DNA from 4 places in the Pseudobacillus badius genome. Region 2 is predicted to be linked to each of the others. Evidence: riboswitches for the same ligand, from Rfam matches in the RefSeq annotation. Region 2 holds a riboswitch; each other region holds the start of a gene.
What was found. Region 2 has a riboswitch for S-adenosylmethionine ahead of B1A98_RS00945 (methionine biosynthesis PLP-dependent protein). Riboswitches for the same ligand answer to the same signal wherever they lie in the genome.
Positions count from the first base shown of each region.

Region 1: another riboswitch for S-adenosylmethionine. It lies ahead of B1A98_RS17910 (2-hydroxy-3-keto-5-methylthiopentenyl-1-phosphate phosphatase); the one in region 2 lies ahead of B1A98_RS00945 (methionine biosynthesis PLP-dependent protein).
Region 3: another riboswitch for S-adenosylmethionine. It lies ahead of B1A98_RS14120 (class I SAM-dependent methyltransferase); the one in region 2 lies ahead of B1A98_RS00945 (methionine biosynthesis PLP-dependent protein).
Region 4: another riboswitch for S-adenosylmethionine. It lies ahead of B1A98_RS15830 (methionine ABC transporter ATP-binding protein); the one in region 2 lies ahead of B1A98_RS00945 (methionine biosynthesis PLP-dependent protein).

Region 1 covers NZ_MWMM01000018.1:38,139-45,330, reverse strand. Annotated here, with positions in the region: gene B1A98_RS17925 (NAD(P)H-hydrate dehydratase) at 1-1,027, shown strand, start outside; gene B1A98_RS17920 (YeeE/YedE family protein) at 1,087-2,268, opposite strand; gene B1A98_RS17915 (molybdopterin oxidoreductase family protein) at 2,522-4,627, opposite strand; SAM riboswitch class I at 4,841-4,945, shown strand; gene B1A98_RS17910 (2-hydroxy-3-keto-5-methylthiopentenyl-1-phosphate phosphatase) at 5,048-5,713, shown strand; gene B1A98_RS17905 (1,2-dihydroxy-3-keto-5-methylthiopentene dioxygenase) at 5,752-6,264, shown strand; gene B1A98_RS17900 (2,3-diketo-5-methylthiopentyl-1-phosphate enolase) at 6,355-7,192, shown strand, end outside.
Region 2 covers NZ_MWMM01000001.1:187,975-195,166, forward strand. Annotated here, with positions in the region: gene B1A98_RS00915 (TetR/AcrR family transcriptional regulator) at 1-103, shown strand, start outside; gene B1A98_RS00925 (NAD(P)-dependent malic enzyme) at 619-1,875, opposite strand; gene B1A98_RS00930 (ABC transporter ATP-binding protein) at 2,105-2,890, shown strand; gene B1A98_RS00935 (ABC transporter permease) at 2,874-3,632, shown strand; gene B1A98_RS00940 (aliphatic sulfonate ABC transporter substrate-binding protein) at 3,659-4,660, shown strand; SAM riboswitch class I at 4,729-4,832, shown strand; gene B1A98_RS00945 (methionine biosynthesis PLP-dependent protein) at 4,899-6,005, shown strand; gene metC (cystathionine beta-lyase) at 6,011-7,180, shown strand.
Region 3 covers NZ_MWMM01000009.1:29,640-36,831, reverse strand. Annotated here, with positions in the region: gene pabC (aminodeoxychorismate lyase) at 80-934, opposite strand; gene pabA (aminodeoxychorismate/anthranilate synthase component II) at 936-1,523, opposite strand; gene pabB (aminodeoxychorismate synthase, component I) at 1,520-2,941, opposite strand; gene B1A98_RS14125 (AAC(3) family N-acetyltransferase) at 3,098-3,919, shown strand; gene B1A98_RS14120 (class I SAM-dependent methyltransferase) at 3,888-4,427, opposite strand; SAM riboswitch class I at 4,507-4,613, opposite strand; gene B1A98_RS14115 (pyridoxal phosphate-dependent aminotransferase) at 4,708-5,904, opposite strand; gene B1A98_RS14110 (carbon-nitrogen family hydrolase) at 6,001-6,786, shown strand; gene metA (homoserine O-acetyltransferase MetA) at 6,871-7,192, opposite strand, start outside.
Region 4 covers NZ_MWMM01000012.1:59,660-66,851, reverse strand. Annotated here, with positions in the region: gene sufC (Fe-S cluster assembly ATPase SufC) at 1-710, opposite strand, end outside; gene B1A98_RS21060 (YuzK family famiily protein) at 999-1,148, opposite strand; gene B1A98_RS15845 (carboxymuconolactone decarboxylase family protein) at 1,421-1,783, opposite strand; gene B1A98_RS15840 (MetQ/NlpA family ABC transporter substrate-binding protein) at 2,050-2,898, opposite strand; gene B1A98_RS15835 (methionine ABC transporter permease) at 2,919-3,587, opposite strand; gene B1A98_RS15830 (methionine ABC transporter ATP-binding protein) at 3,580-4,605, opposite strand; SAM riboswitch class I at 4,690-4,805, opposite strand; gene B1A98_RS15825 (hypothetical protein) at 4,891-5,232, opposite strand; gene B1A98_RS15820 (thioredoxin family protein) at 5,432-5,734, opposite strand; gene B1A98_RS15815 (toprim domain-containing protein) at 5,736-6,086, opposite strand; gene gcvH (glycine cleavage system protein GcvH) at 6,202-6,585, opposite strand; gene B1A98_RS15805 (arsenate reductase family protein) at 6,670-7,026, opposite strand.

The DNA.
Region 1 (7,192 bases), on a different contig from region 2:
GGAAGGAATAGCTGTTCAAGCCTCAAAGACAGTCAGTTTCGTGTTTCCTAAACGCGGCTTTTTCTTGCAGGACGGTCCCAGCTATATCGGGGAGTGGAAAGCGGTCGATATTTCTGTCCCTCCTTCAGCTGCGGCAGCTCTCGGCCTTTCACTGCCGCAGCTGATAACGGAGCAGCTCGCTAAAGAAGCTGTGCCGGCACGTCCGCCGCATGGCCATAAGGGCACATTTGGACATGTTCTTGTAGCCGGAGGGTCCCGCCAGTATGTAGGCGCTCCCATTTTTTCAGCGAAATCCGCTCTGCATAGCGGAGCAGGTCTGGTTACCATGGCTGTGCCGGAGAGTATTTACCCGCTGATTACGGCCCAGCATCCGGAAGTGTTGTTTTTGCCATTGACAGAAAAAGAGGGACGCTTTTCTGAGCAAGCAGTCAGCGAATTAGCTCCGAGTCTTCATAAATTTGACAGCGTGGCCGTCGGTCCTGGAATGAGCCGATTTGCCGGCGGCGATAAATGGATGAAAGGCCTTCTGGATTCCTTGCACGGCCAGCCGGTTGTCATGGATGCGGATGCGTTATATTTGATTAAAGACGAACTGGAAATGTTGCACCAATATGAGGGAGAGGTTATTTTGACGCCTCATCCCGGAGAAATGGCTGCTTTACTGAAGAAAACGGTGCAAGAGGTAGAGGAAGACCGATTGACGATCTCTAGAGATTTTGCTAAAGAGCATCAGATTTATGTATTGCTGAAAGGGCACCGCTCAGTGGTGGCTACACCAAGCGGAGAAGTGTATGTCAATCCGCATGGCAATAGTTCGCTTGGAAAAGGCGGAAGCGGCGATGTGCTGACAGGAATGATTGCTTCTTTTCTAGCCCAAGGAGCCCAGCCGGTCGCTGCCCTTATTGCGGCCAGTTATTTGCATGCCAGAGCGGGCGAGGAGAGGGCTGCCTTCTTATCTCATTATGGTGTTATGCCTTTTGATATTATCGCGGGGGTGTGCCATCTTCTGCAGGAGATGGAAAAGTGAAAACAGCAGAAATGAAGAAAGGTGTCCCAAAGTGAAATTTCGGAACACCTTTCTTTTGCTTAACAAAATGTATCGGAGGATTTCGGGTTTTTCAACCCGAAGAGAGGGCGGATAAATAAAGCTGCGTAAGTACCCAGCATAGCCATAACCATCCATACCCAGCCGTGAAGGCTGAAGGAGGCGATTCCGCCGAAATAGGCTCCGATATTACAACCGAAAGAGAGACGGGCGCCATAGCCCATTAATAGCCCGCCAATAATAGCAGCTGCTGCCACTTTCGGCTGAATTTTTTTCGGCTTGAATGTCCCCTGAAACGCCGCAGAAATAAAAGCCCCTAAAATAATTCCAAAGTTCATGACACTTGTAGAATCTGCCAAAACAGTTTGTGTAAGAGCCTCCCCGTTAGCACCCGAGAAAAAGCCCCAGCTTGATACGTCTATACCCATAGCCATAAGCGCTTTCCCGCCCCAAAGAGCAAAGGCGGAAGTAATGCCCCACGGATTTCCTCTAACAGTTAATGTTAATGCGTTTAACAAGGCCAGCACAACAGCGGCGGTGATTAACGGCCAAGAGCCCCGGAATACTTTCTTCCAGCCGGCAGTAGTCGGCAGGGGTTTCATCATTGGCGGGTTTTTCTTCCTGGCAATTTGCACGGTTATCCAATAAATTGCGGCAAAAAGAATCAATTGAACAATGAGCGCGCCGAAGTAGCCAAGCCCTGTTGATTCAGCTAAAGAAATCGGCGGAAGAGATGGCGTCTCTTCCATCCAGAATGTAAAGTGGTAAGCGCCAAGAACAGATCCGGCAATAAAAGCAAGAAGCGTTAAAACCATTGAAGATGCCCCGCCGCCTACCTGATATAACGTTCCTGAAGCACAGCCATTACCAAGCTGCATTCCAATTCCGAAGATAAATGAACCAAAAATCAAGCTTGTGCCTACTGGAGAGACATAGCCGGCGGGAGTGACACCCGTGAAGCTGAAGCCTGTACCCAGTATAAGCGCAAATAACGCCGAAGCCATAGCTAACATAATCATGTGTGCCTGCAGTCCTTGAACGTTGCCGACAGACATTAGCCGGCGGAAGGCAGAGGTAAAGCCGAACCGGGCATACAGCAGCGTCACTCCTAAGGCAAGCCCAATGGTGAATAAAACGCCTTGAGTCCAATTAGCCGTTTGAACAATAGCGGCAAAAAGAAGAATAGCTATAATAATCCCGGCAGCAGCCTGTGGCTTTTGCATTGGATTCAGCCGGGTAACAACCGTTGTAGAACGATAACCTCGGCTCGCCGGTGTTGATAAAGTTGTTTGCGGCAATTAAAACACCTCTTATCCTATTAAAATAGTTGGTATTATTATTTATCATACCTCTTTTTGATGAAAAAATAAAGCGCTATGTGCAAGAAAGAGAGGAAGCTGGCCAGAGCCTGATATCTGCAAAAGAGTATTCCGGTTAAATAAGGCATAAAAAAAGACCGCTGGAAAGCCAGCGATCTCAAATGGTCGGCAGCTGTGCATTTTTCCTGCGGACCGTTCTGCCAGTCTCTTTATCATCGATTACTTGCTTTATTGCTTCCACTTGCACACGTCCAGAGAAAAATACAGCTCCGCCTCCCATATCCGCTAGCCGGTCAGGAGTGAGGGAATTGACCAGACGTTTTTCGCCCGGCTCATCTGACCAAAGCCCTTGGCTCACCACTACGCCCGGAAGAACATGGTCGCCTACGACAGCGGTTAATTGACACTCTCCGCGATGATTCCAGAGGCGGACTGTAGTGCCGTTTTCGACGCCTAAACGGCCGGCATCTTCGTGATTGATAAATAGCTTCGGTGCTTTTTCGAGCTTTCTATGTTTCTCGTTATGAGAAAATGTAGAGTTTAAAAAGTTATGGTTCGGTCCGGGCACAAACAGGAATGGGAAATCCTTCTCTTCTGCTAATGGCATGTGCGTCGGCAGCGCTGGATGACCATCTATTTTCATTTTTTCGGAATACAGCTCAATTTTGCCGCTCGGCGTTTTTAAGCTGTTAAGCGGTACACGTGTATTGGTCGCCTTGACAAAGCGCTTGTTTGTAAGCTCTTCGTATGTGATGACAGGGAAGTGGGGATTGTCTTTATGATTGATAGCTTGTTCGATTAATTGCTCATCTGTATCTTTCAATGCTTGTTCTTCAAAGCCCATAGCCTGCGCCAGCAGACGGAAGACATCAGGATTCGATTTACTTTCTCCGTAAGGCGGAATGACAGGCTCTTGGAGCTGGAGATAGTTATGCCAATAAGATGTATATAAATCTGTATTTTCAAAGGCGGAGGTAGCCGGAAGAACAATATCGGCAAACCGGGCTGTTTCGGTTAAGAACAGATCATGTACAACTGTAAATAAATCTTCCCGTGCTAAGCCCGCTCTCACTTTATTAGAATCCGGCGCTACAACAGCAGGATTCGTATTATAGACAAACAATGAACGGATGGGCGGCTCCAGCTCAAGCAAGGCCTTTCCTAGATGATTCATGTTGATGATCCTTGTCGGCTGCGCCAACAGCTCCGGCCGCTGCAGAGCCCTCGTGTTATAAGCTAAATAACCGGAATTAGATTTAAGGGCGCCGCCGCCTTTTTTTCGCCATTGGCCTGTCAAGGCGGGCAAGCAAGCGATGGTGCGGACAATCATCCCGCCATTGTCGTGGTGCTGCAGGCCGTTTCCGATGCGGATCATGGAAGGGGAGGCTGTTCCATACAAACGAGCCAGCTTGTATATGTCTTCAACAGGGACACCGGTTAAAGCAGAAACGCTCTGAGGCTCGTAAGCTTCCACCTGCTCTTCCAGCTCCTTGAAGCCGACTGTATATTCTTTCAGAAATGACTGATCGACAAGCTTTTCTTTATAGAGAATGTGCATAACACCAAGAGCAAGAGCGCCATCTGTGCCGGGAAGAATGGGGATAAACCAATCGGCCATTCGTCCAGTCTGGTTTTTGTGAACATCAATGACAACGATTTTTGCTCCGTTTTTCCGTGCTTTTTGAGCAATCATCATTTGATGCATATTTGTGCTGACAGCATTGATGCCCCAGAGGATAAATAGCTTGGTTTCCGACATTTCTTCAGGGTCTGTCCCAAAGCTTCCGCCCATCGTATAGCTGAAGCCGACTGAGCCGGCAACAGAACAAATGGTTTGATCAAGCCGGCTGGCCCCGAGGCGATGAAAAAAGCGCCGGTCCATTCCTTCCGCGCTCAGCTTTCCCATGTTCCCATAAAAGCTGTACGGGAGGATGGATTCGGCCCCTTCCTCTGCCATTAGTTTTTTCCAGCGGGAGGAAATAGTTTCGATCGCTTCGTCCCAGCTGATCGGAGCGAATGCTCCTTCGCCTTTTTGGCCGATTCGCTTTAACGGTGTTTTGATTCTTTTATGGTCATATAAGCGTTCGCTCATATTTCTCACCTTGTTGCAAATGCTTCCTTGCGTTACGGGGTGGTCAGGATCGCCTTCGATCTGAACAATTTTCCCGTCTTTTTTGTGTACAAGCAGCCCGCACTGATCCGGACAGTCAAGTGAACAAACTGAAGGCACTGTTCCATTTTGGATATTAATATATGATTGCATGTTCAGCATCCTCTCCTCACAAAAATTGCTTCACCGCTTTTATCATAGCAAATAAATAGTAAGAACGTTCGGAAAATATTTCTATCTTCTGCTCGCTAACCGTCTGGCTTTCAGTAGTTTCCAAATAATGGATAAAGAAAAAACTATTGACACTTTCCGCAGGGCGTGTCATAATCCTAGTAAATTTATATGAATCTGAAAATAGTGAATAAACTCTTATCAAGAGCAGGTGGAGGGATGAGCCCTATGAAGCCCGGCAACCGACTTACATGTAAGCACGGTGCTAATTCTCACAGCAGCAATGCTGAAAGATAAGAAGTTGTTTTTTCGAAAACCTCTTCTTATTTGTGAAGAGGTTTTTTATTTTCTCTCTAGCAGAAAGCTCCAGCTATATAGTAAAAAGAAAGAAGTGATGCCACCTTGAGAAAGCCCGTCATCTTTTGCGACTTTGATGGTACAGTGACGAAGAAAGACAATATCATTAGCATTATGAAGAAGTTTGCTCCGCCCGAGTGGGAGAAGTGGAAAGAAGGGGTGCTTTCCCAATCGGTCAGCATTCAGGAAGGCGTTGGAAATATGTTTGCTCTCCTGCCTTCTTCTCTCCGCCAGGAAATGGTTGATTTTGTTTTAGAAACAGCGGAAGTGAGAGAGGGATTCGGAGAGTTTGTGCGCTACACAGAAAAGCAAGAGATTCCTCTTTATATTGTCAGCGGCGGCATTGACTTTTTTGTGAAGCCGTTGCTTGAACCTTTTCACTCCATTGCGGGAGTATATTGCAACGAAGCGGATTTCAGCGGAGAACATATTCGCATTCTTTGGCCGCATGGCTGCGATCAAGCATGCCCGAGCCAAAACTGCGGCTGCTGTAAACCAGCCCTTATCCGCCGTACCGCCAGCCAGGGAGAGCATACGGTTGTAATCGGTGATTCCGTTACCGATTTGCAAGCAGCAAAAATAGCCGATTCGGTAATGGCCAGAGATTATTTATCTGAAAAGTGCACAGAACTGTCGATCCCTTTTCAGCCGTTTGATACGTTTTATGATTGTATCGATCGTTTGGAAAAACTGAAGCAGAATATAAGATAACAATTCCGAATATTGCCAATAATCGAAGGAGGTTCGTCATGACAACAATTAAAATCCAAGAAACTAATGAAATCATTGATAACCAGGAAGAGGTCGTTTCATTTTTGCAGCAGCAGGACGTTATTTATGAGCATTGGGACATTTCAAAACTTCCTGTTCACTTACAAGAGAAGTATGTGTTAAGTGATGAGGAAAAAAAGGAAATTTTAACCGCTTTTGAAGCGGAAATTAAAGATATTGCTGAGAGGCGAGGCTATCAAGCATGGGATGTGATTTCATTAGCCGATCACACGCCTAATCTAGAAGAGCTATTAACAAACTTCCAGCGTGAGCATCACCATACAGATGATGAAGTGCGCTTTATTGCAAGCGGCCATGGCGTCTTCGTTATTCAAGGCAAGGACGGCCGGTTTTTTGAGGTACACCTCAACCCTGGGGATCTTATTTCGGTTCCAGAAAGCGTCCGTCATTATTTTACATTGTCTGATGACCGCAAAGTGGTTGCTGTCCGGATTTTTGTCACTGAAGAGGGCTGGGTGCCGGTTTACTAAAAGAGCAGTGCCCGTCCAGCTTTAACGGCAGTCTGTGCAAATAGGCGAAAGGCAGATGGAGATTGACCAAATGGCAGAGGAGGACATTTTATGGGAGTAACAGCGACTTATCTGTTTCCGGCACATCCCGATCAGGAAAAGAGAGCGGAGCAATATGCTTTGGGCCTCACCGTCGGTTCCTGGACAGATATCCCGCATCTTGAGCGGCAGCAGCTGCAGAAAAATAAAGGAGAGGTTGTATCGGTAGAAAAGGGTGAAAAGAAGGATACGGTAAAAATCCATTATCCATCCGCCAATTTTTCTGCGGATCTTCCGGCAATCTTAACGACCGTTTATGGGAAGCTTTCTTTTTTCGAAGGTCATGAGCTGATTGATTTAACCTTTGATGAGGAACTGCTTCGGCAATTTCCCGGTCCGCGCTTTGGCGTGGAAGGTGTGAGGGAGCAGTTGAGCCTTTATGACCGTCCGTTGCTGATGGCTATTTTTAAGGGTGTGATAGGAAGGGATTTGTCCTTTTTCTCTGCTCAGTTGGAGGATTTGCTGGCAGGGGGCATTGATTTAATCAAGGATGACGAAATTCTTTTTGAAAACGAGCTGACACCTTTTGAGAAGAGAATCATCGCGGCCAAAGATATTATTAGACGCCATTATGAACATACAGGGCAAAAGGCTTTATATGCAGTGAATGTATCTGGGAGATCAAACGAGCTGCATGCGAAGGCCGAACGGGCGCAAGAGCTTGGCGCGAATGCTTTATTATTCAACGTTCACGCCTATGGCTTGGATACGCTGCAAGCGCTGCGCGAGAATGACAATATTCGCTTGCCGATTATGGCCCATTCGGCTTTATCGGGTGTACTGGCTGGACAGCCGGGCGGCTATTCTTATTCGTTGCTAGTGGGAAAACTGACACGCATGACAGGCGGGG
Region 2 (7,192 bases):
AAAGGTTACTAAACCGCGTGCAGCTGTTATTGAGGCGGTGCTTGGAGTAATAGACGGCAGGGAGGATCTTGCCGACCTGGTGATCGACTACTTGCATGAATAAGTTCTGTCTGCGATTTTTCGTTTGTTATGTGGAGGGGAGCTGTTGATTTCCATTCCAGGCGCTTCGCTTTCCGCGGGGCGGGCGGTGAGCCTCCTCGGCGCCCAAACGCCTGTGGGGTCTCACCTGTCCCGCTGCTCCCGCTGGAGTCTTCGCGCCTTCCATTGCAATCAACAGGGTGGACAAAGTCAGGGCAGTAGTCCAAGCAGTGATCCCGTGGGTTTAATTAGATGGACAGTTATTCTATGTCCATTAGGCAGACGTGGCAGAAGACGATCATCTTTGCTGCCATGACTCTCAAGAAAATGTCCGAAAATGGCCAAAATCATGAATTTGGAGCGGTTTGTCTTTCTCTCGGGTGGCTTGGAAACTATTTAAAAACCAAAAAGGGGTTCGGAATGATTTCATTCCAATCCCCTTTTTGTCGGCAAACGGAAGCGAAGAGACATTTTCGCTTCTGTTCATTTTAAAGCTGTAAGTATCATTGAACAATTTCAGTCTGCCAGGCAAAGCTCTTATTATAAGACGACTTCAGCCGGATCTACTTGAATGGCTGACAACTGGTACGTTTTTGTGCGCAAAGAATCAATATCAATATTTTTGCCCGCTACCCCTGAATGGATGGCAGCCCGTGCTACGGCAGCTGCCACTTCCGGGGCCACCCGGGCATCAAACGCAGAAGGTATAATGTAATCTGCTGATAATTCGTGATCTGATATGAGGGAGGCGATGGCATAAGCGGCTGCTACTTTCATCTCTTCATTAATATCTGAAGCGCGTGTATCAAGGGCTCCCCGGAAAATCCCAGGGAATGCCAGGACGTTATTCACCTGGTTTGGGAAATCTGAACGCCCAGTGCCGATGACAGCTACACCGGCTGCTTTAGCTTGGTCAGGAGTGATTTCCGGATCTGGGTTAGCCATAGCAAAAACAATCGGATCTTTTTTCATCGTATGAATCATTTCAGGCGTGAGCACCCCCGGAGCAGAAACACCGATAAAGACGTCGCTGTCTTGGAGCACCTCTTCTAATGTACCTCTTGCCCCGCTGCCGTTCGTAAAGGAAGCGACTTCTTCCTTTACCGGGTTCATTCCGTGCTGGCGCCCTTTATAAACAGCGCCTTTCGTATCGCACATAATAAGTTCCTTTACCCCAAAATTAGCCAGCAGTTTAGCGATGGCGATGCCGGCGGCTCCCGCTCCATTAATCACTACTTTAATTTCAGTGAAAGATTTGTTCACAAATTTCAAGGCGTTAATTAATCCAGCTAGCGTCACAATGGCTGTGCCGTGCTGATCATCGTGAAAGACCGGAATATCCAGCTCCTCTTTTAAACGTTTTTCAATCAAGAAGCAATTAGGCGCTTTAATATCCTCGAGATTTACGCCCCCAAACGACGAAGTGAGCAATTTTACTGTCTTGATAACTTCTTCAGGGTCTTTTGTATCTAAACAAAGCGGAAAAGCGTCCACACCGGCAAAGTTTTTAAGCAAAATCGCTTTTCCCTCCATAACTGGCAAAGAAGCATCTGCTCCAATATCGCCAAGACCGAGGACGGATGTGCCGTCGGAAATAACAGCTACGGTGTTAGCCTTCATCGTATAATCATAAAGCTTTGCGCTATTTTCTTGAATCGCAAGGCATGGCTCGGCAACTCCTGGAGAATAGACGAGACTCAGGTCTCTAAGGCTTTTAACGCTCAATTTGGCCTTTGTTTCCAGCTTCCCTTGATGACTGCGATGGATTTCCAATGCTTCTTCTTTTAAATTTTTCATAATCTCCTCTTCTCCTTATTTAATAAACAATCATGACGCTGCGTTCGCTCCAAGAAGTAATGTTTTTAATTCTATAACATCCTAAAGAGATAATCAACAGAAAAGTCAGAAAATTCAATTGACAGTAAGTAAAAAATTTTTAGGAAACAATTGACTTTCTATGCATACAGTATATAATACTTATAAATCCGATTAAATATATAAGATTAATTAAAAAGATGGTGATTACATGTTTTTACACATAGATCATATTAATAAACAGTTTACGAACAACAATGTTGTAAACGATGTGCTTGTTGATGTGAACGCAGTGATTAATGAAGGAGAATTTGTTTCTATACTTGGTCCTTCAGGGTGCGGAAAATCTACTCTTTTGTCCATGGTGGCCGGGCTAAGCGAAGCATCGTCAGGGCAAATCAAGCTTGAAGGAAAAACGATCAAAAAGCCGGGGAAAGACAGAGGCATGGTGTTTCAGCAAGCTGCTTTATTTCCTTGGCTGAATGTAGAAGAGAATGTAATGTTTCCGTTGAAAAAAGAAATGAGCAAAAAAGAAGCAAAAGAAAGAGCGCGAAAGTTTTTGCAAATGGTGCAGCTGTCTCACTACGGAGGCCACTATCCTCACGAGCTGTCAGGAGGAATGCAGCAGCGGGTAGCGATCGCCCGGGCGCTGGCAATGAATCCGAAAGTGCTGCTCATGGATGAGCCATTTGGTGCGCTCGATGAACAGACAAGGGCGCGCATGCATACGGAGCTCGAGAAAATTTGGGTGGAGACACAAAAAACGATTTTATTCGTTACGCACAGTATTTCAGAATCCATCAAGCTGTCTGACCGGATCATTGTTATGGGCACGCAGCCGGGAACCATCATTGCCGATATTCCAGTCAATCTCCAAAGACCGCGGCAATTCGATCAGAAGGAAGTTATTCAGCTTGAAAAGAAAATCAGTTTGCTGTTGAAAAATGAAATAGACAAAGTAGTGAAAGAGGAACTAGCTTATGCAGCGAATCATTAAACAACTTATCTTCTTCGCCGTCTTATTAATTGCCTGGGAAGGAATTGTGCGGGCCGGCGGCTGGACCCCGGATGTCATGCCAAAGCCGACAGATGTTTGGCAGGCGCTTGTTCGCGGGTTTGCCGATAGAACATTAATTTTTGATTTAGCAGCCAGCTTCCAGCGCTTGTTTATCGGCTTGCTGATTTCTTTGGCGCTCGGCGTGGGCCTGGGCATTTTGCTGGCGAAATCAAAAACAGCTGATGAAACGCTGGGCTCGCTTATATTGGCGCTTCAAAGCGTACCAAGCATTGTCTGGCTGCCGCTTGCTATTATGTGGTTTGGCTTGAATGAAAAATCGGTTATTTTTATTGTTGTTCTCGGAGGCACGCTCGTTATGACTATTAATATGCGGATGGGCATTAAAAGTGTGGCTCCTCTTTATATTCGGGCAGCGCAAACAATGGGCTCGCGGGGAATCGATTTATTTGTCAGGGTTATTTTTCCGGCGGCTATTCCTTATGCTGTGACAGGTGTGCGGCTGGCTTGGGCATTTGCCTGGCGCGCGCTGATGGCCGCTGAGATTTTAAGTACAGGACCGGGACTCGGCTATACATTGAAGTATGCCTCTGATTTTGGAGATATGAGTCTGGTGATCGCTGTCATGATTTTAATTGGCATCATCGGCAGCATCGTCGATTATGCATTTTTCCAAAGAGTGGAGAAGAATGTGATGCGCCGCTGGGGATTGGAAACGAATTAATACTTTAGGCGAGTGAGGGAGAAATGATGAAAAAGAAGCTTGGCTACTTTAGCTTGATGATGCTGTTGTTAGCTGGTGTGTTATCCGGCTGCAATGCTGCAGAAGAAGGAAAAAGCGGAGAGAAAAAGAAAGTTGTGATCGGTTATTTTCCAAACCTTGACCATGTACCGGCTATGATTGCCAGGGAAAAGGGCTATTACGAGGAAGCGCTCGGCAAGGAAGTCAATGTGGAATATAAATCATTCCCGGATGGCGGGGCTTTTATGGTGGCGCTGAAAACAGGCGATGTTCAAGCAGGGCTCGTGGGACCCGGTCCAGTGATGAATAACTTTACGAACGGAGCCGATGTTAAAATTGTTGCTGGCAGCTCTTCAGGGGGCACTACCATCGTTGCCCGCAAAGGAAGCGGCATTCATTCAGTCAAAGACTTTGCCGGCAAAACATTTATTACGCCGGGAGTCGGCTGCACGCACGACGTTCAGATGGAAACATTTATCAAGGACTTCGGCATTGAATCGAATCGCATCGGCGGCACGCTGAAGCATACAACAGGCAAGCCGGCCCAATATGCAGGATTGTTTGAATCTGGAAGAGTTGATATAGCGGCTGTTCCTGAACCTTGGGGGACGCTGCTCGTGAAAGAAGCAGGGGCTAAAGTCATCGTGGACAGCAATGAAATTTCCTTCGGCAAAACGTTGCCTAATTCCGTGCTGGCCACAAGCGGCAAACTAATAAAGGAAGACCCGGAGCTTGTACAAGAAATTGTAGATGCCCACCAGAAAGCGATCAAGTTTATTAATGAACATCCGGAAGAGGCGAAAAAGCTGACAATAGCAGCAATTAAAAGGGATACAAAGCAGGATTTAGCGAAGGACGTAGTGGACAATGCTTGGCAAAGAATCACGTATACAGCTGATGTTAATGAGAAAGTAGTTCAGGAATTTGCCAATTCTTCTTACGACTTAAAGTTTTTAAAGGAGCAGCCTGATTTTTCAGCACTGATCGATCAACAGTTTGCTCAAAAATAAATAATTAGAAAAACCCTTGCCATTTCGATCATTTTACTGTACATTTAAAAAAATCAAAATTTTATAAGTTCTTATCAAGAGAAGCGGAGGGACTGGCCCGAAGATGCTTCAGCAACCGGCTATATAAAGTCAAGGTGCTAATTCCAGCGGGAGTGATCCCGGAAGATGAGAGGAAGATCATGAAAAGCCTTCTTCTTTAAGAAGGCTTTTTATTTTTTTATATAAAGGAGAGAGGGAAATGTCGCATACACACATCGAAACATTGCTGGCGCAAATTGGAAATAGAAGTGAATCCGTAACAGGAACGGTGAACGTCCCTGTTTACTTTTCTACCGCTTATCGTCATGAAGGCATCGGCCGTTCTACTGGTTATGATTATATTCGTACAGGAAACCCGACGCGCCAAACCCTGGAAAAAGCCATTGCTGATTTGGAAGGCGGGGATGCGGGTTTTGCTTTTTCCTCTGGGATGGCTGCCATTCAAACACTTTTGGCGCTCTCAGAACCCGGAGAGGAGTGGATTGTTTCCGCTGATTTATATGGCGGCACGTACCGCCTGTTTGAAAGAGGCTGGAGAAAGTTCGGATTGTCGTTCCTTTACGACAGCTTTCAAGATATAAACGAAACAAAAAAGAAAATCACAGATAAAACGAAGGTTCTCTTCTTAGAAACGCCGACGAATCCGCTCATGCAGGAGGCAGATCTCGAGGCTGCGGCTAACTTAGCCAAAGAACATGATTTGCTGCTGATTGTCGATAACACGTTCTATACTCCTTTTTTGCAGCGCCCGCTCACTCAGGGAGCCGATATTGTCATTCATAGCGCAACCAAATATTTGGGAGGGCATAATGACGTCCTGGCTGGCTTGATTGCTGTGAAAGGAGAGAGGCTCGCGCTTGCTGTAGCGGAAATGCAAAATGCGGCTGGCGCGGTATTGGCTCCTCTCGATTCCTGGCTTCTTATGCGGGGCATGAAAACGCTAAGTTTGCGCATGAGACAGCATGAAGAAAATGCGAAGCAAATTTCAGAGTTTCTGCGATGTTGTCCTGAAGTAACCGATGTTTTATATCCAGGGCGAGGAGGAATGCTGTCGTTTCGGCTGGCGTCGGAAACATGGGTCAATAGCTTCTTGGCGAATTTGCGCCTGATTTCGTTCGCTGAAAGCCTTGGAGGAGTGGAGAGCTTTATTACCTATCCGGCAACACAGACCCATATGGATGTGCCTGAAGAGGTTCGTGTTCAAAACGGCGTGTGCAATCGGCTGCTCCGCTTTTCGGTTGGAATTGAGCATCCGGCAGATTTAATAGCAGATTTAACGCAAGCTTTTAAGAAAATGAAGGGGTGAGAATGATGAGCAGTGAATATTCTTTTCAAACCAAATTGTTGCACAACCGCCATAAATTCGATGAGGCAACCGGGGCAGTCAGCGTGCCGATTCAACATGCTTCAACGTTTCATCAGAAAGACTTTGATCAATTTGGCAGCTATGATTACAGCCGTTCCGGAAATCCGACGAGGGAAGCGCTGGAGACAGCTATTGCTGAATTAGAGGGCGGCGTGCGCGGGTTCGCTTTTTCCTCAGGGATGGCAGCTATTTCGACCGCCTTTCTTTTGCTTTCTAAGGGAGATCATATCCTGATAACGGAAGATGTCTATGGCGGCACCTATCGTATGGTGACAAGTGTTTTGAATCGCTTCGGCATAGACTATACATTTGTTGATATGACTAATCTCCATGAAGTTGCTTTAAATATAAAAGAGAACACGAAGCTGATTTATATGGAGACACCTTCTAACCCGCTGCTGAAGGTGATTGATATAAGGGGAATTGTTAAGCTGGCTAGAGCAAACGGCTGTTTAACATTCGTGGATAATACATTTTTGACGCCTGCCTTGCAGCGTCCGCTTGAGCTGGGGGTTGATCTTGTTCTCCATAGCGCTACGAAGTTTTTATCGGGCCATAGCGATGTTCTTGCCGGTCTGGCTGTGACGAAAGACAAGGAACTTGGAGAGCGGCTGTACGCTTTGCAGAATTCATTCGGAGCTGTGCTTGGTGTCCAAGATGCTTGGCTTGTGCTGCGCGGGTTAAAAACTCTCCATGTCCGCCTGGAGCAGTCCTCGAAATCGGCTCAAGCGCTAGCTGAGTTTTTGCAGAAGCATGAGCTAGTAGAAAAAGTATATTATCCTGGGTTATCTGATCATGAGGGGCACGTCGTTCATTCTTATCAGGCCACGGGTCCGGGAGCAGTGCTTTCTTTTGAATTAAACAGTGAAGAAGCCGTGCAGAGATTTGTGAATCAAGTGGAAATTCCGGTGTTTGCTGTCAGTTTAGGCGCAGTAGAGTCGATTTTGTCCTATCCGGCAAAAATGTCTCATGCAGCAATGCCTCGGGAAGAAAGATATAAAAGAGGAATTACGGACGGCTTGTTGAGATTATCTGTCGGATTAGAAGCCGCTGAAGATTTAATAGCTGATTTTGAACAAGCTTTGCAAGCGGCAAAACCGCGAGTCTCTTTGTAAAAGAAAATCGGA
Region 3 (7,192 bases), on a different contig from region 2:
ATCCAGCTAATGACTAATCACCGGCTGCTGGCAAATTTATTTTTCGCTCTGCCCGCACTTTAAACATTCTCTCTCATGTCTAGTGTCCGTTGCTCCATAACACTTCGCGATCAGAAGCATAACGGGAAAACAGCTCATTTGCCCGCTTTCCGGTGCTGCCTGGGAATAACCGGCTGCCAATTTGCTTCACGGCTGTAATTTCTTGAATGGAATTAGTAAAAAATACTTCTTCCGCCTCCTCCACCTCTTGAGGAAAAAATATCCCTTCTTCAACGGCCATTCCTTTTTCCTTTGCCACACGGATAACATATTTCCGGGTAATTCCGTTTAGAATCCCTGTTTCAATCGCCGGCGTGTAAAGAGTGTTTCCTTTCACCCAAAAAATATTAGAAACTACCCCTTCAGCTACTGCCCCTGCTTGATTCAAAAAAATGCCTTCCACTGACCCGTCTATTCCCGTTTCCCGCTTGCCGGCAATATTATTTAAATAATGATGGGACTTCAGCCGTTCATTCATTTCAGGGGAGTTTCTCTTGATCGTTAACCATTGCCCCGTTTTTTCCAGCAGTCCTCCAGGCGGCGGCAGCGGCTTTTGAAAAACGATCACATTCGGCTGCTCATAAGCTGCGGTCTGTAACCCAATTTCACCATTGCCCGCCGAAACGTTGAAGCGGATATACGAATGCTTCCATTCGTTGGCTTCAGATAACTCATCCAATATCTCCACTGCTTCTGAGCGGCTGAATTGCCTGTTAATCATTAGCGCCTTTAAGCTGCGGTTTAAGCGGTCTAAATGATCGTCCATTAAAAAAGGATGCCCGTTATATACGCGAAAGGTTTCAAATACACCCATCCCGTATAAAAAACCGTGATCAAACGGAGAAATGACCGCCTGCTCACGAGAAACAACCTCTCCATTTAAATAAATAAACATCTTATACCTCCGTCTTCACTCTCCGGTAATAACGGATAAAGCTTTCAAGCATTTCTTTTCCTCCATATGTCATAATGGATTCCGGATGAAATTGCACACCTTCAATAGGAAGCTCTTTATGACGGATGGCCATAATCTCACCTTCCTTAGTCCAAGCAGAGATTTCAAAACAACTTGGCAGCGTCTCTTTGCGCACAATTAATGAATGATAGCGCGTCGCCGGAAATGGGTCAGGCAGGCCTTTGAAAATCGTCCGGCCATCATGAAACATAGGAGATGTCTTCCCGTGCATGAGCCGGCTGGCTCGAACCACCTCTCCGCCAAAAGCTTGAGCGATAGACTGCTGCCCCAAACACACGCCGAATATCGGAATTTCACCCGCAAAGGAGCGGATAGCTTCTAAGCTGATGCCAGCTTCATTCGGTGTGCATGGGCCTGGCGAGATCATTAAAAAGTCCGGCTTCAGCTTTCTGATTTCTTCGATAGTCATCTCATCATTCCGTTTCACCACCAGCTCTTCTCCCAGCTCTCCTAAGTACTGAACAAGATTATAAGTAAAAGAGTCGTAGTTATCGATCATTAAAATCATGCGTGTTCTCCTCCTGATTGCACAGACGCCAGCCTTTTTTCCGCGAGTTCCTTCGCTTTCCAGACAGCCTTTGCTTTTTTCAGCGACTCCTTGTACTCGCTCTTTGGGTCGGAATCGATAACGATTCCCGCCCCTGCCTGGACATGACACATGCCGTTTTCAACAATCATTGTCCGAATGACAATATTCAGCTCCATATCTTCATTAAAGCCGATCCATCCAATGGACCCGGTGTACAGGCCGCGCCTTACTGGTTCCAGCTCCTCAATAATTTCCATCGTCCGGACTTTTGGCGCCCCAGTAATCGTTCCTCCCGGAAAAACGGCATGAATCACATCAGCATTGGTTTTCCCGGCAGCAAGTGTGCCGCGCACATTGGAAACGATGTGCTGGACATGGGAATATTTTTCAATCACCATAAATTCATCTACTTCAACAGAGCCGTATTCACTTACCCGGCCTAAATCATTTCGTTCCAAATCAACGAGCATAACATGTTCAGCACGTTCTTTTTCATTCTCAATCAATTCTGAAGCCAGGCGTAAATCGTCTGCATCGTCTTTTCCGCGTGAACGGGTGCCGGCAATTGGCCGTGTGCTTAACTCGGTTCCTGATTTCTTTACCAGCAGCTCCGGGGAGCCGGATACGATTTGAAATTCAGGGGTATGAATATAAGCCATATACGGAGAGGGATTCAGCCTTCTTAATTCCTCATAAACAGCCAGCGCCGGAACAGAAAGCGGCTTGGACTGACGGACAGATAAATTAACCTGGAAAACATCTCCCTCAGCAATATATTGTTTTGTTTTTTCAACTGCCGCTTGGAACTCTTCTTCCGAAAAAGATACCTTTAACTCATCGGCAGCAGGATCTGCGGCTCCCTCGGCTTCTTCATGGAATACAGCGGTCCACTTCTCTTCCGCTTGCTGCAGCTTCTGTTCTGCTGCTTTCTCCCCGCCAATAACGAGCAGCCAAAGAGTGCTTGTTTGGTGATCAAAGACAGCCCATTCATCAAAAACTTGAAAATAGAGAACTGGCAGTCTAAGGTCCTCCTCCGCACAATCCGGCAGCTTTTCAATATAACGGGCATAATCATAGCTGATATAGCCGATCGCCCCGCCTTGAAAATCAGGAAGCCCTTCTTGCTTAGGAAGTTGGAATTCTTTCATCCAACTCTCCAATTCAGCAAGCGGCGCTCCCTTGCGCTTTTCTTCACTGTCTGCCGTCTGAATTTGAATGCCTTCCTCGTCAGACAGCACAACCGCTGACGGCGATAACCCGGCTATGCTGTAACGCCCTCCTCTTCCGCTTTCAAGAAACACATGATGGGCTTCACTTTTAGTCAGAGATTTATATTGATAGAAAAACTTTTCCTTAGTGTAAGGAAGCGTTCGGTAACATATTTGTCGTTCATTCACTCGTTTTCATCCTTTTTTGTCTTAGTCTTTTTCATCATACTAGACAAGCCGGAAAGAAAAAAGCATCGAAACAGCATTTTTTTGCCGTTGCTTTTCTGTTCGCGGCCTCTATCTTTTATAATAGAAGAAAACGAGTAAAAAAGGCGGCGGGAAACAATGGAAGACCATACTTCAATCCAGAAGGCTCAATCAGCAATCACAGCAGAGACCTTAATGAAAGACCTTCAGTCCCTTGGAGTGAGACAAGGAGATGTTCTTATCGTGCATTCTTCTCTGCGTTCCATCGGCTGGGTGGCTGGCGGCGAAAACACTGTGATCCAAGCACTTATGGAATCCGTTTCCAGCAGCGGAACCATTGTCATGCCGGCACAAACCAGCGATAACACAGATCCAAAATACTGGAAAAATCCGCCGGTACCAGAAGAGTGGTGGCCGAGTATTCGTTACTTCATGCCTGCCTATTTGCCGGATATCACCTCTACGTTAGGGATGGGACGGATCGCTGAAGCCTTTCGGACGTTTCCTGATGTCAAGCGAAGCGGCCACCCCTCTTGTTCGTTTACAGCATGGGGAAAGCATGCTTCTTTCATCACTGACCATCATTCAGTGGACTTTGCCTTTGGAGAACAGTCACCGCTTGCCCGATTATATGAGCTTGATGCGGCCGCTTTATTTATCGGCACGGACTACAGCTCATGTACCGCTATGCACCTTGGTGAATACCGGGCAAACGATGGCCGCAAAGCTTTTAAGCAAGGCTCAGCAATGATGGAAAACGGAGAACGGGTCTGGCGAGTTTATTGGGAGCTTGAAGAAACATCCGAGCGGTTTAATGAAATCGGCCAAGCCTTCGAACAAGAAATCCCGGTTGCGACAGGCTCTCTCGCCCAGTCTGCTTGCAAGCTGATTCCTATTCGTCCGCTTGTTGATTTCACCGCCCGTTACTTCAACAGCCTTTCAAAGCAACAAAGCGATTAACTGCTGCTGGAAAGGGAGCCTCTTCTTCCAGCTCCGCCCATCCTTGCTCTATCGCCTCTAAAAAAGAATGAACGGCGATCTGCTGAACAAAGATGGCTTCAAAACCAATTTCCCGCAAAAGATCCCAATAATCTGGCAGGCTGCCTATATACTTTGCGTCCGCCGATTGCTGCAGTGCAGAAGGCTCAGCCAAATCAATCACCAGGCGACCGCCCGGATTCAACAAATGAAAGCTCTGTCGCAGCCATTCTTCTCCATTCTCTAAGAAATGGATGCCCAACTGGGAGGCTGCCACATCAAATCCGGATTTCACAGAGTTGAAAACAGCGGAAGAAGCCATAACAATCCTGGCTTTATTCGCATGTATGATAGCGGGAGGCAAAGAGTCTCCAATCCATAATACATTCTCCTCCTGCTTGATATTTGCTGTTTGCAGAAAACTGCCGGATGAAATCGTCCATCCTAACACTTGGTCACTCGCTACTCCTTTTCGATCTGTTACCGCCATATGTCGTTCCTCCTTTTTTTAATAATCCAAACAAAAGAAAAACCTCTTCAGATAAGAAGAGGTTTTCAAATAATCCGCTCTCTTATCTGCCAGCTTTCGCTGCAAGAATTAGCACCGTGCCCCCATATACGGGGGTCGGTTGCCGGGCTTCATTGGGCTTGTCCCTCCACCTGCTCTTGATAAGATATTCATTGTTATTTAATTCATTCAGCTATTGTTAAGCCAACTAGTTGGCACTTTAAATAAATTCATTTTTCAGTTCATTCGAATTATTGCACGATTACACTCGGCTGTCAACCTGCTTTTTAAAAATATTCAGCTGGGCAATACGGCGAACAGCTTCTTGTATTTGTTCTTCAGATGCGACCAGGCCGGCACGGACATACCCCTCGCCGCGCTCGCCAAAACCAATTCCCGGTGCAAAAGCTACGCCTGCCTTTTCGAGAAGCAGCTCGCTAAACTGCTGAGATGTATACCCTTTCGGCACTTTCAGCCAGGCAAAAAAAGAGCCCTCCGGTGCGGTGACTTCCCAGCCAATTTCTTGTAAACGGCTGATGAGCAAGTTGCGGCGCGCCTCATACATCGCCTGCTGCTGATGCACCTGCTCCTGCGGACCAAGCAAAGCAGCTGCGGCTGCTTCTTGAATGCCCCCGTACAAACTGCAATGCAAATGTTCCTGCATTAACTCCAAGGCAGCAATCACGCTCGGATTGCCAACTGCAAATCCGATTCTCCAGCCTGCCATATTATATGTCTTTGACATAGTATAAATTTCAATGCCGTGCTCCTTCGCCCCATTGGCTTGAAGATAACTAATCGGTCTTTTCCCATCGAACCCAATAGCTCCGTAAGCAAAGTCATGAACAATACAAATCCCGTGTTCATCAGCAAATTGAATCGTCTTTTCAAAAAAAGCGGAATCTGCCATTGCTCCTGTCGGGTTATTTGGATAATTGATAAACAGGAGCTTTGCTTTTTCAGCTACCTCTTTTGGAATCTTTTCATAGCGAGGCAAAAAACCGTTTTCTGCTTCAAGCGGCAGCATGTGCATATCAGCGCCGGCAAGAGCGATGCCGGACCAATAGTCGGGATATCCCGGGTCGGGCACGAGCGCTATATCCCCCGGATTCAGCAAGCATTGCGGCAACTCGACTAATCCAGCTTTGCCGCCGATAATAAGGGCTATTTCTTTTTCCGGGTCTGCTTCAACGCCATACTCCCTTTTATAAAAATCAGCACAAGCCTTTTTCACATGGCTAAAGCCTTGGAAAGGCGGATATTTGTCATTAGCGGGATTGTCAGCTGCTGCCTTCAATGCCTCCTTGATATGGGAGAATGCTGGCTGGTCAGGACTCCCCTGTGCCAAATTGATTATGTCCTGTCCCTTGTCAGAGGCCTCCTTAATCTGTTGGCCCAATTTAGCGAAGAATTGCTCCGGCAAGGCCTGAAGCCGATTAGCTGTTTCAAAAGTCTTCATTCACGCAGCCCTCGCTTTCAAATTATAGTTAATAATGGTATAACGAAAGGGAGAGAAAGTAAAGTAAGAATTTTCGGAAAGGAAAGTGGGGTTGAAATGAAATTAAAAACTGCAGTTATCCAAATGGATATCGCCTTTGGCGATCCAGAGGAAAATTACAAGCGAGCAGAAAAATGGCTGCAAAAAGCATCTGATCAAGGCTGCCAGCTGGCGGTGCTGCCTGAACTGTGGACAACTGGCTATGATTTAACGAGGCTTGATGAGATCGCGGATAAGGAAGCAGCCAAGACAGTGCAATTCTTATCGGCACAAGCTAAAAAACATCGCATGCACTTAATTGGCGGCTCCGTAGCCAATGAAACACAAGAGGGTGTGGAAAATACACTAATTGTTATTAATAAAGAGGGAGAACTGCTGAAAAAATACAGCAAACTGCACCTGTTCCGGTTAATGGAAGAAGAGAAGTTTTTAAAAGCGGGAAAAGATGACGGCTTATTTATGCTTGAAAACGAACAGATGGCCGCTTTTATTTGCTATGACATCCGCTTTCCTGAATGGCTAAGAAAACACGTACTGGCAGGGGCGAACGTCTTATTTATCCCTGCTGAATGGCCGCTTGCCCGCAAGGACCATTGGCGGACATTGCTGATTGCCAGAGCCATAGAGAACCAAAGCTATGTTGTAGGCTGCAACCGCAGCGGTGAAGACCCTAAAAATAAATTCGCCGGCCATTCCATTATCGTTGATCCATGGGGAGAAGTGGTTGCCGAAGCAGGAGAAGAAGAGGAAATGCTCATAGCTGAAATGGATCTTTCGCAAGTAGCGGAGATAAGAAAACGCATCCCCATCTTCGAAGACCGCCGCCCGGCATTTTATGAGTGAACAGGAAGAAACCCGGGAAATTTCCCGGGTTTTCATCTAACGGCAGCCGAACTGCCTGAATAACAAGGACGGTTACTCTCCTGTTTAATCCCACTCATACGGTGTTTCCTGGTAAACATAATAGTTTAGCCAGTTGGAAAACAATAAGTGGGCATGCGAACGCCACTTGTTTATTGGCTTTTTTGTCGGATTATTGTCCGGGAAATAGTTTTTTGGCATGTCGATATCGAGCCCCTTCGCTAAATCCCGTGCATATTCTTCGGAAAGTGTATGCGCCTCGTACTCCAGATGTCCAGTAATCATAATATGGCGCTCATCTTTTGACATGATAATAAATGCGCCTGCTTCCTCGGAGTAAGCTAAAAGCTGCAAATCGTTATGGTCTTTAATCTTTTCTATCTCAACA
Region 4 (7,192 bases), on a different contig from region 2:
CGCTGAGCAAGTTCAGCTCCGCCTGATTTGACGACGCGGCCTTGCATCATTACGTGAACAACGTCCGGTGTAATATAGTTTAACAGGCGCTGGTAGTGAGTGATCATTAGGCAGCCGAAATCTTCGCTGCGCATTTCGTTAATCCCTTTCGCTACGACTTTTAAAGCGTCGATATCAAGACCGGAATCGATTTCATCAAGAATCGCAATTTTAGGCTTAATCATCATCAGCTGCAAAATTTCATTTCGTTTTTTCTCTCCGCCAGAGAAGCCTTCATTTAAATAGCGCTGCGCCATATCCTGATCCATTTCAAGCAAGTCCATTTTGGCATCCATTTCACGGATAAATTTCATTAAAGAAATTTCGTCCCCTTCTTCACGGCGGCTGTTAATCGCAGAACGAAGGAAATCAGCATTCGTTACCCCGCTAATTTCGCTTGGATATTGCATAGCAAGGAAAAGGCCGGCACGGGCACGCTCGTCCACTTCCATATCAAGGACATTTTCTCCGTCCAATTCAATGCTTCCTTGTGTTACTTCATATTTAGGATGACCCATAATAGCTGCAGATAAAGTGGATTTTCCTGTTCCGTTTGGACCCATAATTGCGTGGAACTCTCCACCTTTTATCTCAAGATTTACACCTTTTAAAATTTCTTTCCCATCAATGGATACGTGTAAATCTTTAATTGTTAATGTTGAAGCTGTCATGTTCATACCTCCGTAATCATCGAAAATGATCGATGTTTATTGTCATTCTCAATTTATTCTCATTACAATCTTATAACAAATGAAAATTATATTCAACCGGTGCGAACAAATTGTTCCGGATACTTGATGATAGTCTATTCACTATATGAAATCAAGGGAAATGACGGTTATTTCTCTCTAGGTTTCCCTTCCTTCTATTGACTTATTTACAGCCTTTTTCTTTTTCAAATCATGGAAAAAGCCAGCAGATCTGCTGGCTTTAAAACGAATGGCTTCTATAGCATCTTCTTATGAAATATGGTTTGTAAATTTGCGGTTATGATCGGCAACCAACCGTCGGCTTTCCACATATTCCTCTTCACGTTGACGTTCAACATTCATTCTCACTTCATGATTTTGGCGGTACACTTCATATCCAACTCCGCGGGATCCATGCATAGCCTTTTCCATACTTTCTGTGTACTGCAAATTCAGTGAGTTTAACGAGTTAATGGGGAATCAATCCTTTCGGTTTTTAGAATAAAAATGTCTTACAGGAACTATCGTAACAGGCTTTCCTTTTCTTTACAAAAGCCATATACCTTCTTCCTGCCGGCTCACGTGTGATTTTACGTGCTTCCTGTCACTTATATAACCGCATTCTTAAAATTTAAACCATATCCTTCTTAATTCGTAATCTTCCGAAAGCTCCCCTCGTTGCCGTACGCTGCTTAGTGAGTAGTGTTCAGCTCATTCATCGCTTCTTGGACAAGTGTGACTGCTTGACTCATGGCCGCCCCTCCGCCAAAAGCAGCAGCTACGCCCAGCGCTTCAAATATTTCCTGTTCGCTGCAGCCCTCGTCCAGGCATCCTTTTACATGATAAATAATGCAATATTCATCCTGCGAGTATACGCTAATGCCTAAAGCGATCAGCTGTTTTTCTTTTTGGGCAATTTCCCCTTCTTTAAAGCATTCCGCTGTAAATGCATTAAAATGTCCAGCCAGCCCCGGCATTTTTTTCGTAAATACGCCTAGTCCTTCTTTATATTCAAGCAATGCCGCTTCTGTTGATGTCAATACTTCTTCTTCCATAAAAATATCCTCCTCTTTTATCTTCTGGCTATGTTAAAGCCCTGGGTTGATGTTGAACTCATTTGAAGGGAAGAAAACCCTTAAGAAGATCTCGCTCTTTCGTTTCTTCCTCCTTCATATGTACAAATGAGCAAAGCTACTATCAACGTTATGGATTAACAGAGCCGGTCCTCTTTAATATGCGGCAAGCAAAAACGCTTTATTCAAACAAAGGAGCAGACAACAACAAACCTGCAAGGGATGCCCTTGCAGGTTCTTTTCACTTCTTATTTATTAACCGGTACGATCGCGCCGTTCCACTCTTTTAAAATAAAGTCCTGAATTTCTTTAGAGTGCAGCACTTCGATCAGCGCCTTGATTTTTTCGCTGTTTTCATCCTCCTTGCGAACAGCCACAACGTTCACATAAGGGGACTCTTTATCTTCGATAGCTATCGAATCTTTTAGAGGATTTAATCCGTTATCGATCGCATAGTTGGAGTTAATCAGTACAGCATCGCCTTCTCCGTTGTTGTAAGCTTGCGGAAGGAGAGCTGGCTCGTAGTTATACTCAAACTTTAAATCTTTTTTGTTTTCCTCAATATCATCCAGCGTTGATTCTTCTTTCTTCACGCCTTCTTTCAGCTTAATAAGCCCTTCTTTTTCAAGCATAGTCAAAATACGTCCATGATCTGCTACAGAGCTGCTCATTAAAATCTTTGCGCCTTTTGGAAGGTCGTTAAGGCTTTTATATTTTTTAGAGTAAACACCGATCGGTTCAATATGAACGCCGCCGGCATTTACAAAGTCATAGCCATTCTCTTTCTTTTGCCCTTCAAGATAAGGGATGTGCTGGAAATAGTTTGCATCCAGATCTCCTTCTTCTAAAGACTTGTTTGGAAGCACGTAATCCTGAAATGTTTCAATTTTGAGGTCATAGCCTTTTTTCTCAAGCAACGGCTTAGCTTCTTCCAAAATGACTGCATGCGGAACATTGGATGCGCCAATGACGATTTCCTTATCATCCTTGCCGCCGTCTTTTCCTGCTTTCTCGTCTTTCTTATCATCTGAGCCGCCGCAGGCAGCAAGTGCAAATACTGCCAATGCAGTTAACAAAGCAAGTAACCATTTTTTCATTGTATTCCCCTCCTGAATATTTATCTCTTATCTAGTCTGTTGGTAATCAAGTCACCAATCATCTGAATCACAAACACGATAATTAAAATGACAACTGTTGCAACTAACATGACATCACTACGGCTCCGCTGGAATCCATCCAGGTAAGCGAGGTTTCCAAGACCGCCGGCGCCGATCACACCTGCCATCGCCGTATAGCCTACGAGAGCAATGGCGGTTACAGTAATTCCGGAAACAAGAGCCGGCATCGATTCCGGGAGCAGCACTTTGAAAATGATCGTACTTGTTTTTGCCCCCATCGCCCGTGCCGCTTCAATGACGCCTTTATCAATTTCCCGCAGACCAATTTCTACCATTCGTGCATAGAAGGGGGCTGCGCCAATAATAAGGGCGGGGAGCGCAGCATTCTCACCAATCATTGTACCGATCAGTGCTTTTGTAAATGGGATTAATAAAATGATTAGTATAATAAAAGGAATCGAACGGAAAATATTGACGAAAGCAGAGACAATACTATACATCGCTTTATTTTCCCAAATATTCCCTTTAGCTGTTAAAAATAACAGCAAACCGAGCAGTATACCCAGGATAAAAGTCGCCAATACAGATACGCCTGTCATATAAAGCGTTTCGTTGGTCGCTTCCCATATCTTTTCCCAATCTACGTTAGGGAACCATTGTTCAAGCATGGCTGATCACCTCCGAGCTGACTTCTTGCTTGTCGAGATAAGCCACCGCTTTCGCCAGTTCCTCCTGCTCGCCCGTCAAATGAACGAACAGCGAACCATACGCTCCGTTTTGCGTTTGAGAGACTTTCCCTTGTACGATATTTACCGCAATATTGAATTGGCGGATTAAATTTGTAATGACCGGCTGCTCTGCGTTTTCGCCGATAAATGTAAGCTTAACCACTTTGCCTTCAGGAAACTGTTCCAGCAAGTGGGCAATCGTTTCTTTGGATTCCTCCAATTCTGTTACTTGCTGAACAAACCGCTTGGTAATTGGCTGCTCCGGCGATTTAAACACGCTCAGCACCGGTCCAAGCTCGACAACGCGTCCAGCTTCCATGACAGCGACCCGGTGGCAAATCTTCCGGATCACATGCATTTCATGAGTGATGAGCACAATTGTCAGGCCGAGGCGCTTATTAATGTCCACAAGCAGATCTAAGATAGCATCTGTTGTTTGTGGATCAAGCGCTGATGTCGCTTCATCGCATAAAAGCACTTTCGGATCATTGGCGAGCGCCCTGGCAATACCGACGCGCTGCTTTTGTCCGCCGCTCAACTGTGAAGGATAGGAATCTCCCCTTCCTTCAAGACCAACTAGCTTAATCAGCTCCTCTACCTTCTTCAGCCGCTCCTCTTTGGCTACACCGGCAATCTCCAATGGAAAAGCAATATTGTCCCGCACGGTTCTGGACCAGAGAAGGTTGAAGTGCTGGAAGATCATCCCGATTTCCTGACGGGCTTGACGCAATTCTCTCCCCTTGATTTTTGACATTTCCCTGCCGGCTACCACAACCGAACCGGAAGATGGCGTTTCTAAGCCGTTGAACATGCGGATCAATGTACTCTTTCCGGCTCCGCTGTAACCGATGATGCCAAAAATCTCTCCTTTATCTATCGTTAAATCAATATCATCTACTGCCGTCACTTTTCCATTTTTTGTGGAAAAGACTTTCTTCACGTTTTCTATTGAAATCATTCGGCGGTTTTCCTCCATTCCACCCAGAAAATAAAAAGCCTTTCTGCAAAATGAGCAGAAAGGCGTAATTTAACAGGTTCCTTTCTCTCATCTCCCAAAGCACGGGGCTTTGTGTGAATTGGCACCTTTTCAACAAGCAATTTGCTGCTGACGGTTGCCGGGCTTCATCGGGCACATCCCTCCACCTCTCTTGATAAGAGCAGTATGCAGTATATTCTTCTTAGTGGAATTGATTTTATCATTATTCCTCGAAAATTGTCAATGACTCTTTCTAAAAATGTTTTTTCATGCACTGTCAGATGTTTCATAATAAGGACGGCACAACCAGAGCAAGGATTCAAACCACAGTTTCACCTGGTAAAAACCTGATACTTCCACCGCTCCCATGGCTTCATACAAGCGCAGCTGCCCTTGGCCTTCTAAAAGGGGCTCCACTCTTCCTGTCAGCTTTAAATGCCAATGATCTGTGCTTTCCTTTGAAAATTCCATCCCTTGATGACTGATCACCAGCAGCCAGCTTTCCTCTTCTCCTGTTAACAGGACACGCACCGGTTCGAGCGGGAGCAATGGCCAGATATGCGTTCTTCCCTGGCAAGCTGCCTGTACAGACGCTAACTTTTCTTTCATTTTTATTTCCCCCTCTGCTCTCTTTCACTTTAACTATAACTTCCAAGCAAAGGGGAAATTTCCTTTATTAATTGCTCGACAAAGTGCGCGCTGTCCAGCGCATGTTTTGACAAAATGAATGCGAAGCAAACGAAAGCATCAGCGTACTGGATGCACAGGGCTGTCCTAAAAAAAGCCGTTCCCATCAAGGAAACGGCTTTCAAGTATATTGATTCAGCTTTTCATATATATAAGGTACAGATTGGAAAGCATAAATTTTTTCCATCAGTTGTCCTTCTTGAAAAATCAGCAGGCAGGGCACGCTTTCCACACCATAGCGAATAGCAAACTCTTCATGATAATTTACATCCAGTCGAGCCCATGCAAAATGGCGGGCAATCTTCTCTGCAACCTCTACCATTTTCCCTGCGAGCTGGCAAGTTCCGCATAGCGGAGTGTATGCATAAACAGCTGCTAAACGGTTTGATTCGATCATGCCGCTGATCTCTTGTTCCTTCTGCATGTTATCCATCCTTTTGCAAAAACTCTCCGTGTACATCAATATTGGCGCCAAGCAGCACAGAAGCCAGATGACGGTAGGGAGCGGTAGCAACTTCTTTATAGACGCGGTCAATATATAAATGGCGGGCTTCAGGCAACTCGCGAATAAATTGCCGGCGCAGCTTTTCCCCTGCCTGATCGGCATCCACAAGGATGTAGACATCATGTCCTTCCAGGATATCAATCAGCTCATCCATCCGGCTTAATCCGATTGTGCCATTGGTACAAATGATTTCTACAGGTTCTCTCACAATCTCCTGTACTTTCTTCCGGTCTGAAGCCCCTTCCACAATAATTGTTTTTTCTGTACGCATACATATCCCTCCACCGTCTGAATATCTTGCCTTACAGTTCGACCTGTCTTTGTTGGGCACTTTAAAAAATGGCAAAAGAACACTTCCTGAGCTGGAAGTGTTCTTTGATCACTAATTAATCTTCCTGTGTCATTTCGTCATACTGCTCAGCGGTCATTAAGTTGTCCAGTTGAGCAGAATCAGATAATTCGACAACGACCATCCATGCTTTCTCATATGGTGATTCGTTCACGAATTCAGGATTATCGTCAAGCTCCTCGTTGACTTCAACCACTTTTCCGCTGACAGGAGCATATAGCTCAGAAACCGTTTTAACAGACTCTACGCTGCCAAATGGCTCATCAGCTTTGATTTCGTCTCCTACAGATGGAAGCTCAACAAACACGATATCCCCCAGCTCGGATTGCGCAAAATGCGTAATTCCAATACGGACTTTATCTCCTTCTGTTTTTACCCATTCATGTTCTTCTGAATAACGCAATTCTTTCGGTGTGCTCATGCAAATCCCTCCATTACCTGATCTCAATTAAAACTTTACTTATTATAAAGGCATAAAGCAAGAAAAACAGGCTTTATGCACCCTTTACAACCACTGCTTTTCAAATTCATCTTCTTTAAAGCCGACTGTTACATTTTCGCCATTTGTCGTTAGCGGCCGCTTAATAAGCATGCCGTCAGAAGCGAGCAGTTCCAGCAGCTCTTCATCGGAAGCGGTGCCTATCTTATCTTTCAATCCAAGCTCGCGATATTTTTTGCCGCTCGTATTGAAAAACTTTTTTAATTCCAGCCCGCTTTTTTGATACAGTTCTCTTAATTCTTCCTTAGAAGGCGGTTGTTCCACAATATGTATTTCTTGAAAAGCAACATTATGTTCTTCGAGCCATTTCTTCGCATTGCGGCACGTTCCGCACTTCGGATACCAGTAAAACGTTAATGACATTCTTTCATCAGCCTCCTCTTGTGCACAGCATCAGGCTTAAGACTATTTTCGCTATCTTTCTCGAATCTCCTGCCTCGCTAATTAAAATATAACTCCTTTTTATATAAAAGACAAAGCAAGTGCATAATGAAAGTTTGCTTTCCAGTCACCCCGCCGGAAGCAAGCA